One region of the Brevibacillus sp. FSL K6-2834 genome, then DNA from elsewhere that is predicted to be linked to it. Evidence: riboswitches for the same ligand, from Rfam matches in the RefSeq annotation. Region 1 holds a riboswitch; the other holds the start of a gene.
What was found. Region 1 has a riboswitch for thiamine pyrophosphate ahead of thiC (phosphomethylpyrimidine synthase ThiC). Riboswitches for the same ligand answer to the same signal wherever they lie in the genome.
Positions count from the first base shown of each region.

Region 1 (4,091 bases):
ATCAGCGCATCTACGTCTTCTTCGGTGTTGTAGAGATAGAAGCTGGCCCGTGCCGTCGCCGCTTGTCCAAACCATTTCGCCAGCGGCTGCGCGCAGTGGTAACCGGCACGGATGGCGATCCCTTCTGCATCGAGCACGGTAGCCAGATCATGGGGATGGATCTCCCCCAGTTGAAACGTCAGGATGGACGTCCGATGCCGCAGCGGCCCCAGCACTTTGCATTCTTTGAGCTCCTGCAACCGCTCCAGTGCGTAGCCAACCAGCCTGCGGTCATGCCGTTCGATCTTCTCCATGCCGATTTGAGCGAGGAAATCAATCGCAGCCCCCAGCCCAATCGCTCCCGCAATCAAAGGGGTTCCCGCTTCCAGCCGGTACGGAAGCTCTTTCCACGACGCCCATTCGGCATCGACCGACTCAACCATCTCTCCTCCATACTCAACAGGTACCAATTGCTCCAGCAATGGACGCTTCCCGTACAAAACTCCAATTCCTGTAGGACCGCACATTTTGTGACCGGAGAAAACGTAAAAGTCGCAGTCCATCTGCCCCACATCGACTGGTGAATGAGGCGCTCCCTGCGCACCGTCGACAACCAAAACTCCTCCGTGTGCATGGACGATGCCGGCGATCTCTCTGAGCGGTACTACATCTCCCAAGACGTTGGATATATGGTGGAGTGCTGCGATTTTAGTCCGTGGGGTCACCACTGAACGGACAGCTTCCGGCGTTATCGTCCCATCTTCCTGCAAGGGAATGAATTTCAGTGTTGCCCCGGCCGCTTTTGCCGCCTGCTGCCAAGGGATCAGGTTGCTGTGATGCTCGGCCAATGAAATGACGATCTCGTCGCCTTCGCAAAGGACCAAACGGCCGTATCCGCTGGCGATCAGATTCAAGGCGCTCGTCGTCCCCCGGGTAAAAACAATCTCGGCCGCTTCGCTTGCGCGGATGAAAGCGCGGACCTTTTCTCTCGCCGCCTCGTACATGTCTGTCGCCTTTGCCCCCAGGTAGTGGACTCCCCTGTGAACGTTGGCGTTTGCCATCCGATAAAATGCTTCCAGCGCCTCAATCACCTGAACCGGTTTTTGGGCAGTGGCTGCGTTGTCCAAATATACAAGCCGCTTCCCGTAGATCGGGACATTCATAATCGGGAAGCATTTCTTCACTTCATGCGGATTCATATCGCTCTCAACTTCCTTTCCGGGATTTACCCGTAAGGATAGCCGCGGCAAACCAATAGTTCAATTCAATTATTTATATAAAAATCATTTGATTATCCTATAGATGGTTGGATTTGTCTTGAAACGTTTCCCTCTTCTTTTTCGTTTACTATATTGAGAGGGTTCGTACTTTGGGAAGCATGTCGCTGCGGCATCACATCAAAAACGGGGGTTAACTCCGGGGTTAGGGAGGCAGTATCATGGCAGTGAATTCCAGAACTCACGTGCTCCGTTTCGTCATCCTTTGTCTATCTGCACTCGTCTGCGGGTGTTCACAGCAACAAGCGCCCCACCCGGGAGCGGCGCTGGAATCGCTTTTTCATTCAGGAAAAGGGAAAGCCATATGGGTACATCACTACCGGGAAGACTCCATCAAAGCGCAACCGGAGCTTCTCTCCCTGTACTCGGATAAAACCGAGCAGATTGCCGTCGTTGATTGGATCTCCGGCAGCGAAAAAGTGGAGCAATTAACGGGAACGGCTGATTCGCTGTTCATTTTGCAGTTTGAATATGAAACGGCCAACAAGGTTTCAGACTACGCGTATATGATGTACGTGGAAACGCGGGAAGGAGAGCATTATCTCAAGCCGTTTACGATGGGGCCGAAGTTTCATCTCGACTCTTATAAGCAAGAGGATGGAGACGCGATTCTCTCCTCGGTGGGAATGGACCAATGGTACAAGCTGGACAAAGCTTTGCACGATGTCTTTCCTCCTGCTGCGACAAAACCTCTTGAACAATTGGGAAAAAGTAGTTATGCTATGGTGGAAACAACAAACTATTTCTAAACAATGATGCACGGGAGCTTGGGGATGACCAGGCTGAGAGGACGGCTACTCTGTCGTCGACCGTTGAACCTGAACTGGGTAATGCCAGCGGAGGAATGTTTATATAGACCGGAGAGGACTGCGTATGCTTGCGTCCCTTTCCTGTCTGCTCTCGCGTCTGGCGTCGCAAGTTTTTTTGCGGCGTTTTGTTTTTGTCATGCAGACGCGTCTTCTTCCGCCTCCATCAGGGTTCATGCCGCGTGCAACCATGACAAGGAGGTTTTTTTCATGTCCATTCCACACGCATCTTCCCTCAACCTGACGGCTGTACAGCCTTTCCCTGGCAGCCGCAAAGTGTACCAGGTCGGCAGCAGGCCTGATCTTCGCGTCCCGATGCGGGAAATCCAGCTTTCGCCATCCCAGGGCATGTACGGAGAAATTCCCAACCCACCCATTCGCGTCTATGACACCAGCGGCGAGTATACGGCGACCGACTACATTGCCGACATTCAAAAAGGACTGCCTTCCCTGCGGCAGCCCTGGATTGCGGAAAGAAACGATACGGAATCCTACGCGGGACGCCCGGTGCAGCCTGTCGATAACGGCTTCAAAAGCGCCGAGCAGCTTGAAGCAGTACCTGTTTTCCCCCGAAATGACCGCAAGCCGCTTCGGGCCAAAAAAGGCAGCGTCGTCACACAGCTCCACTACGCCCGCCGCGGCATCATCACGCCGGAAATGGAATTCGTCGCCATCCGCGAAGGAGTTTCGCCGGAATTCGTCAGAGCCGAGATCGCCAGCGGCCGCGCGATCCTGCCGGCCAACATCAACCATCCGGAATTGGAGCCGATGATTATCGGTCGTCATTTTCACGTGAAGGTAAACGCAAACATCGGCACATCCGCGGTCACCTCCTCCATCGGTGAAGAAGTGGAAAAAATGATGTGGGCCACCCGCTGGGGAGCCGACACCATCATGGACCTTTCCACCGGAAAACACATTCACACGACCCGGGAGTGGATTATCCGCAACAGTCCCGTGCCGATCGGTACTGTCCCGATTTATCAGGCACTGGAAAAAGTAAATGGCAAAGCCGAGGAGCTGACTTGGGAGATCTACCGGGATACGTTGATCGAACAGGCCGAGCAGGGAGTGGATTACTTTACGATCCACGCAGGGGTGCTGCTGCGCTATATCCCGCTGACCGCCAATCGGGTGACCGGAATCGTCTCCCGCGGCGGCTCCATCATGGCGGCCTGGTGCCTGGCCCACCATCAGGAAAACTTCCTGTACACGCATTTTGAAGAGATTTGCGAAATCCTGAAGGCATACGACATTTCCGTCTCGCTCGGTGACGGACTGAGGCCGGGGTCCATCGACGATGCGAACGACGAAGCCCAGTTCGCCGAATTGGAGACGCTTGGGGAATTGACCAAGATCGCCTGGAAGCATGATGTGCAGGTGATGATCGAAGGTCCCGGACACGTGCCGATGCACCAGATCAAAGAGAATATGGATAAGCAGCTTGAGCTTTGCCACGAAGCGCCATTCTACACGCTGGGCCCGCTCACGACCGATATCGCTCCCGGCTACGATCACATCACGTCCGCTATCGGCGCCGCGATGATCGGCTGGTTTAGCACCGCGATGCTCTGCTACGTCACCCCGAAGGAACATCTCGGCCTGCCAAACAAGGAGGACGTGCGCAACGGCCTGATCGCCTACAAAATCGCCGCCCATGCCGCCGATCTGGCAAAAGGACATCCGCGAGCCAAGCTTCGCGACGACGCGCTTTCCAAGGCGCGGTTTGAATTCCGCTGGAACGATCAGTTCAACCTCTCGCTTGACCCTGAGCGGGCACGCGAGTATCACGACGAGACTCTCCCTGCCGAAGGGGCAAAATCTGCCCATTTTTGCTCAATGTGCGGCCCCAAATTTTGCAGCATGAAAATCACCCAGGATATTCGCGCCTACGCCCGAGACAACCAGCTTTCGGTCCATGCGGCTATCGACGAGGGGCTGCAGGAAAAAGCCAGGGAATTCCGCGAGCAGGGAGGACAACTGTACAAAGGGACGGACAGGAAATGAAGCGGGATGCCGATATAGGAAA
Region 1 covers NZ_CP151945.1:3,695,271-3,699,361, forward strand. Annotated here, with positions in the region: gene NST96_RS18355 (SufS family cysteine desulfurase) at 1-1,178, opposite strand, end outside; gene NST96_RS18360 (hypothetical protein) at 1,418-2,005, shown strand; TPP riboswitch at 2,007-2,118, shown strand; gene thiC (phosphomethylpyrimidine synthase ThiC) at 2,273-4,069, shown strand; gene NST96_RS18370 (hypothetical protein) at 4,066-4,091, shown strand, end outside.

Region 2 (4,091 bases), 760 kb from region 1:
TCCCCAGCGAAAAACGGGCGGATGATCCCGCAGCCACGGATCAGCGGCGGCGGCTCTGCGGACATGGTCCTCTACTTCCCGTATGATATCCTCATGCGTCTCGTCCGGATAAAAGTGAACGGTAATCCAGAGGGCGCAGCGATCCGCGAGAAAAGCCGCATGGCGTCCGCCTTCGATGACCGCAGGATTGATCGTGCTCATCCCTGGCGGAAAACCGGGGTATGATTTCATCACGGCCCAGTGCCGTTCCAAATCCTGCAGCGAGGCAATCACCTTCATCATTTTCTCAATCGCAGATGCCCCGTGGACTTTACCGCCTGCGTGTATGATCCTGCTGCGCATCCCGTCATGGAGCGTAACCGGGCTTTCAATCGTAATCCAGCCAGTGATCACTCCGCCCTGGCCTTGCATCTGCAGATCGCTTGTGTCTACGACAAGCGCATAATCGGCCGAGTAGCCGCGCTCAATCGCAGCAAGCGTGCCGGCTTCCCCAGCTTCTTCACCGATCACGGACTGAAAGGCGAGATCGCCCTTCAGCTCTATGCCGTGCTCATGCAGCATCTGGATCGCAAACAGGCTGGCAGCGAGCGCCCCTTTCATATCGGCGACGCCGCGCCCGTACCATCTGCCGTCCCCGCCTTTGGTCAAGGCAAAAGGCGGATACGTCCAGCCGCTGTCGTCTCCGACCTCAGCTACGTCGATATGGCCGTTGATGATCAAGCTTTTGTAGTTTCTAAAGTCCGTTCCCTTCTTTACCCCCACGACGTTGTCATCGCCTGGAAAAACGGTCCAGCGGTCGACCTCGAAGCCGAGCGCTTGCAGCTTCTCTGCCACCAGCGTCTGCGCCTTGTCGCTGTTTCGGGCGGGAGGGCTTACCGTCGGCTGGGCGATCAGCTCGGAGAGAAGCGAAAACAGCTCCTCTCTACGCTCCTCAATCGCTGCTAGTACGTGCTCCACCTACTCGATCATCCCTTCAGTCGGACTGCTCGCCGATGCATACCGTTTTTTCGCGATCCGTCCGGCAAGGAAGCCTTTCCTTCCCGCTTCCACGCCCAGCTTCATCGCCTCCGCCATCAACACCGGATTGTCCGCCAGCGCGACCGCTGTATTGAGCAGGACACCGTCCGCTCCCAGCTCCATCGCCTTCGCACAGTCAGCGGGAGAACCGATGCCGGCGTCAACAATGACCGGTACTTTGGCGTCTTCGATGATGAACCGCAGATTGTTTTCGTTGATGATGCCCTGGCCTGATCCGATCGGAGAAGCTCCCGGCATGACAGCGTGAACGCCGGCCTCCTGCAGATGTTTGGCCAAAATCGGGTCGTCATTGGTATAAGTAAGCACGATAAAGCCTTCCTCTACCAAAATACGGGAGGCTTCCAGCGTGCCGATCGGGTCTGGCAGCAGCGTTTTCGGATCGCCGATGACTTCCACCTTGATCATGTCGCACAAGCCGGATGCTTTCGCCAGGCGGGCAATTCGCACAGCCTCCTCAGCCGTATAGGCACCCGCCGTATTCGGAAGCAGCGTAAACTTTTTCAGATCCAATTGCTCCAGAAAATTCGGTTCATGCGGGTTTTCCAGATTTAGGCGGCGAATGGCAAAAGTCAGAATTTCTGCCTCTGATGCTGCCACCGCTTTGTCTTGTATGTCCAGATCAGGGAATTTTCCCGTCCCCAGAAGCAGCCGCGAACGAAATTCATACGGTCCGATTTTCAAAGTGTCCATCTTATTCATCCTCCACCGACAAAATGTACAATTTCAATCCGGTCGCCATCCGCAACCGGTGTCTCTTCATAACGGGTGCGATCCACAATCTCTCCGTTACGCTCCACGATCACGATCTTCTCCTGCAGCTGGTAGGACTGCAGCAGTTCACGGACAGTCGTAATTTCAGCAGCCAGCTCTACATTCTTGCCATTCAACTGTACCAGCATGTTCCCCCTCCTTCTTCGGCGCAGCATGTTCTGGCCGGTCCCAGAAAAAAACGGCTTCTTTTCGCCTGTGCCATGTAGAAAACAGACGGAAGAAGCCGTTTGAATACGGTACATCAGGGGCAGACAGTAAAAAAACCATCCGCCTCGGATGGTTGTGGTTGTGCTTATCTGCATATGCCTAAATGTCGTTCCAAACCATTTGGAAACAGCATCGGCGTTCACGCTGATGAGCTGATACCTCTTCCTCCGCTGGCATGACCCAGGTCAGGTTCAACGGTCAGTAACGCATTCGTTACAATCTCAGCCGATTTTGCTCGACCCCCGTTTGGTATTGCGCGTGGTTATTCAATTCGATTATTACAGTATCACTCTATTTCGGGTTTGTAAAGCTTTCCTTGTACAGAATCTCCAGTTCGACCAGGCAGCGCTCCGCCCATTTTGACGTTTTGCGCAGCTTTTCCATTTCCCTCTCCAAAGCGGCTTTGAGCGATTCCTTGTAGTCGGGCAAAGTCCCGTTGAACCGGATCACGCTCGCAGCCGGAACCATGATTTTTTCCAGGTAGGAGAGAGCCGGTCTTTGGTGAAACAAGGGAACGTCCACCTCAAGCGGATTGTGCAAATCGCCCTGCGTCGGGTATTTCGTAACAGCCATAATTTTGACCAGCAATTTATCGCCGTGATTTTCTACAACCTCTGTCAGATATTCTCCCGTCTTGTACCCGACCCGGACCAGATCTCCCGGATTCCATGCATTCATCTGACTCTCCTCCTTCGTTTCCCTAAGGGCGGTCGCAGCCTGATTGGACAGACTGACTGCGACTGCCACGGGTCATGTTTTACACCTCAAGCAAACCGCGCGCATGATCCAGCACGGCGTCCGCAGCCACCGTCGGAGCCCCTCCGCCCTGGGCCATCGCCGGGTTGCCGCCGCCCTTTCCATCGATCAACGGCAGCGTCTCCTTCAGCAGCTGGTTCATCGGAGCCGCCACCTGTGCGCCCCGGGCAAAAACGAGCTGCAGCTTGTCCGTTGTTGTCGCCAAAAGCGCGATGACATGCTCATCCTGCGAGGTGAGCGTACGGGCAAGCTGCTGCAATTCCTGCATGCTTCTGCCCGTGAAAGAGGCCTGGACGACACGGGCGTTCCCCAGCTCGGCTGCTTCTTTCAAATACCTGGCTGCTTCATATGTCAATAGCTCTGTTTCTTTTTGCTGAAGCGAATCCTTCAAGGCCTCTTTTTCAGCCAGCAGACGCTGCAGCATATCGGCGATTTCCGCTTCGCTCGTCGTCATCATCCGGGTGAGGTCCTGCAGCAAGTGCTGCTTGCGCGTGTAGTCCGCGAGTGCCCGCCAGCCGCACAGAAATTGAATGCGTATATTGCCTCTGTGGCGTTCCCAACCGATGATTTTGATCGGACCGACTTCTCCCGTAGTTTTCGGGTGTGTCCCACCGCATGGATTGTAGTCGTAATCCGGGATGATGACGACCCGGATATTCTCGGATACCGTAGGCTGCTTGGTGAGCGGCAGCTGTTCCAGCTCTTCGGCCGTAACAAAACGAGCGTCGATCGGACGATTTTCCAGTACCACCTGGTTTGCCTGACGCTCCGCTTTTTCAATCAGCTCTGGCGTAAGCTCGCTCAGCGCAACATCAATCGTCACGTGATCGCGTCCGAGGTGGAAGGCTACTGTCTGGGCATCTGCGAGCTTGATGAACGTCGCGGAGAGAATATGCTGTCCCGTATGCTGCTGCATATGGTCAAAACGCCGATCCCAATCGATCCTGCCCGTTACCCGCTGCGTATGTTCCGGAAGCGGCGCTTCGAGGCGATGCCTGATCTCCCCGTCGACTTCCTCTACGTCCGTGACGGCAACCCCTTCAATGGTTCCCGTATCACAAGGCTGTCCTCCGCCTGTCGGATAAAACGCCGTCTGGTTCAACACTACGTATGCTGTTCCGTCCGCTTCCACGCCGCGTTTGATCACATCTGCCTCAAACGTCTGCAAATCAACATCTTGATAGTACAACCTGTCGTTCATAGGTACCCCTTTCCAATCACCTGCAATAAACAGCCGATCCATCCATTTCCTCCCTGACTGGTTCCCTGTATAATGGGTCCTGGAGGTGTTACACTTGGCTAAAAAATTGTTCACGGTC
Region 2 covers NZ_CP151945.1:2,933,104-2,937,194, forward strand. Annotated here, with positions in the region: gene NST96_RS14495 (acetylornithine deacetylase) at 1-957, opposite strand, end outside; gene NST96_RS14500 (thiazole synthase) at 958-1,728, opposite strand; gene thiS (sulfur carrier protein ThiS) at 1,734-1,937, opposite strand; TPP riboswitch at 2,162-2,272, opposite strand; gene NST96_RS14510 (kinase-associated lipoprotein B) at 2,308-2,694, opposite strand; gene NST96_RS14515 (DHHA1 domain-containing protein) at 2,774-4,015, opposite strand; gene NST96_RS14520 (DUF2203 domain-containing protein) at 4,059-4,091, shown strand, end outside.
Region 2: it holds a riboswitch for thiamine pyrophosphate, as region 1 does, so the genes downstream of both, thiS (sulfur carrier protein ThiS) here and thiC (phosphomethylpyrimidine synthase ThiC) in region 1, are expected to answer to the same signal.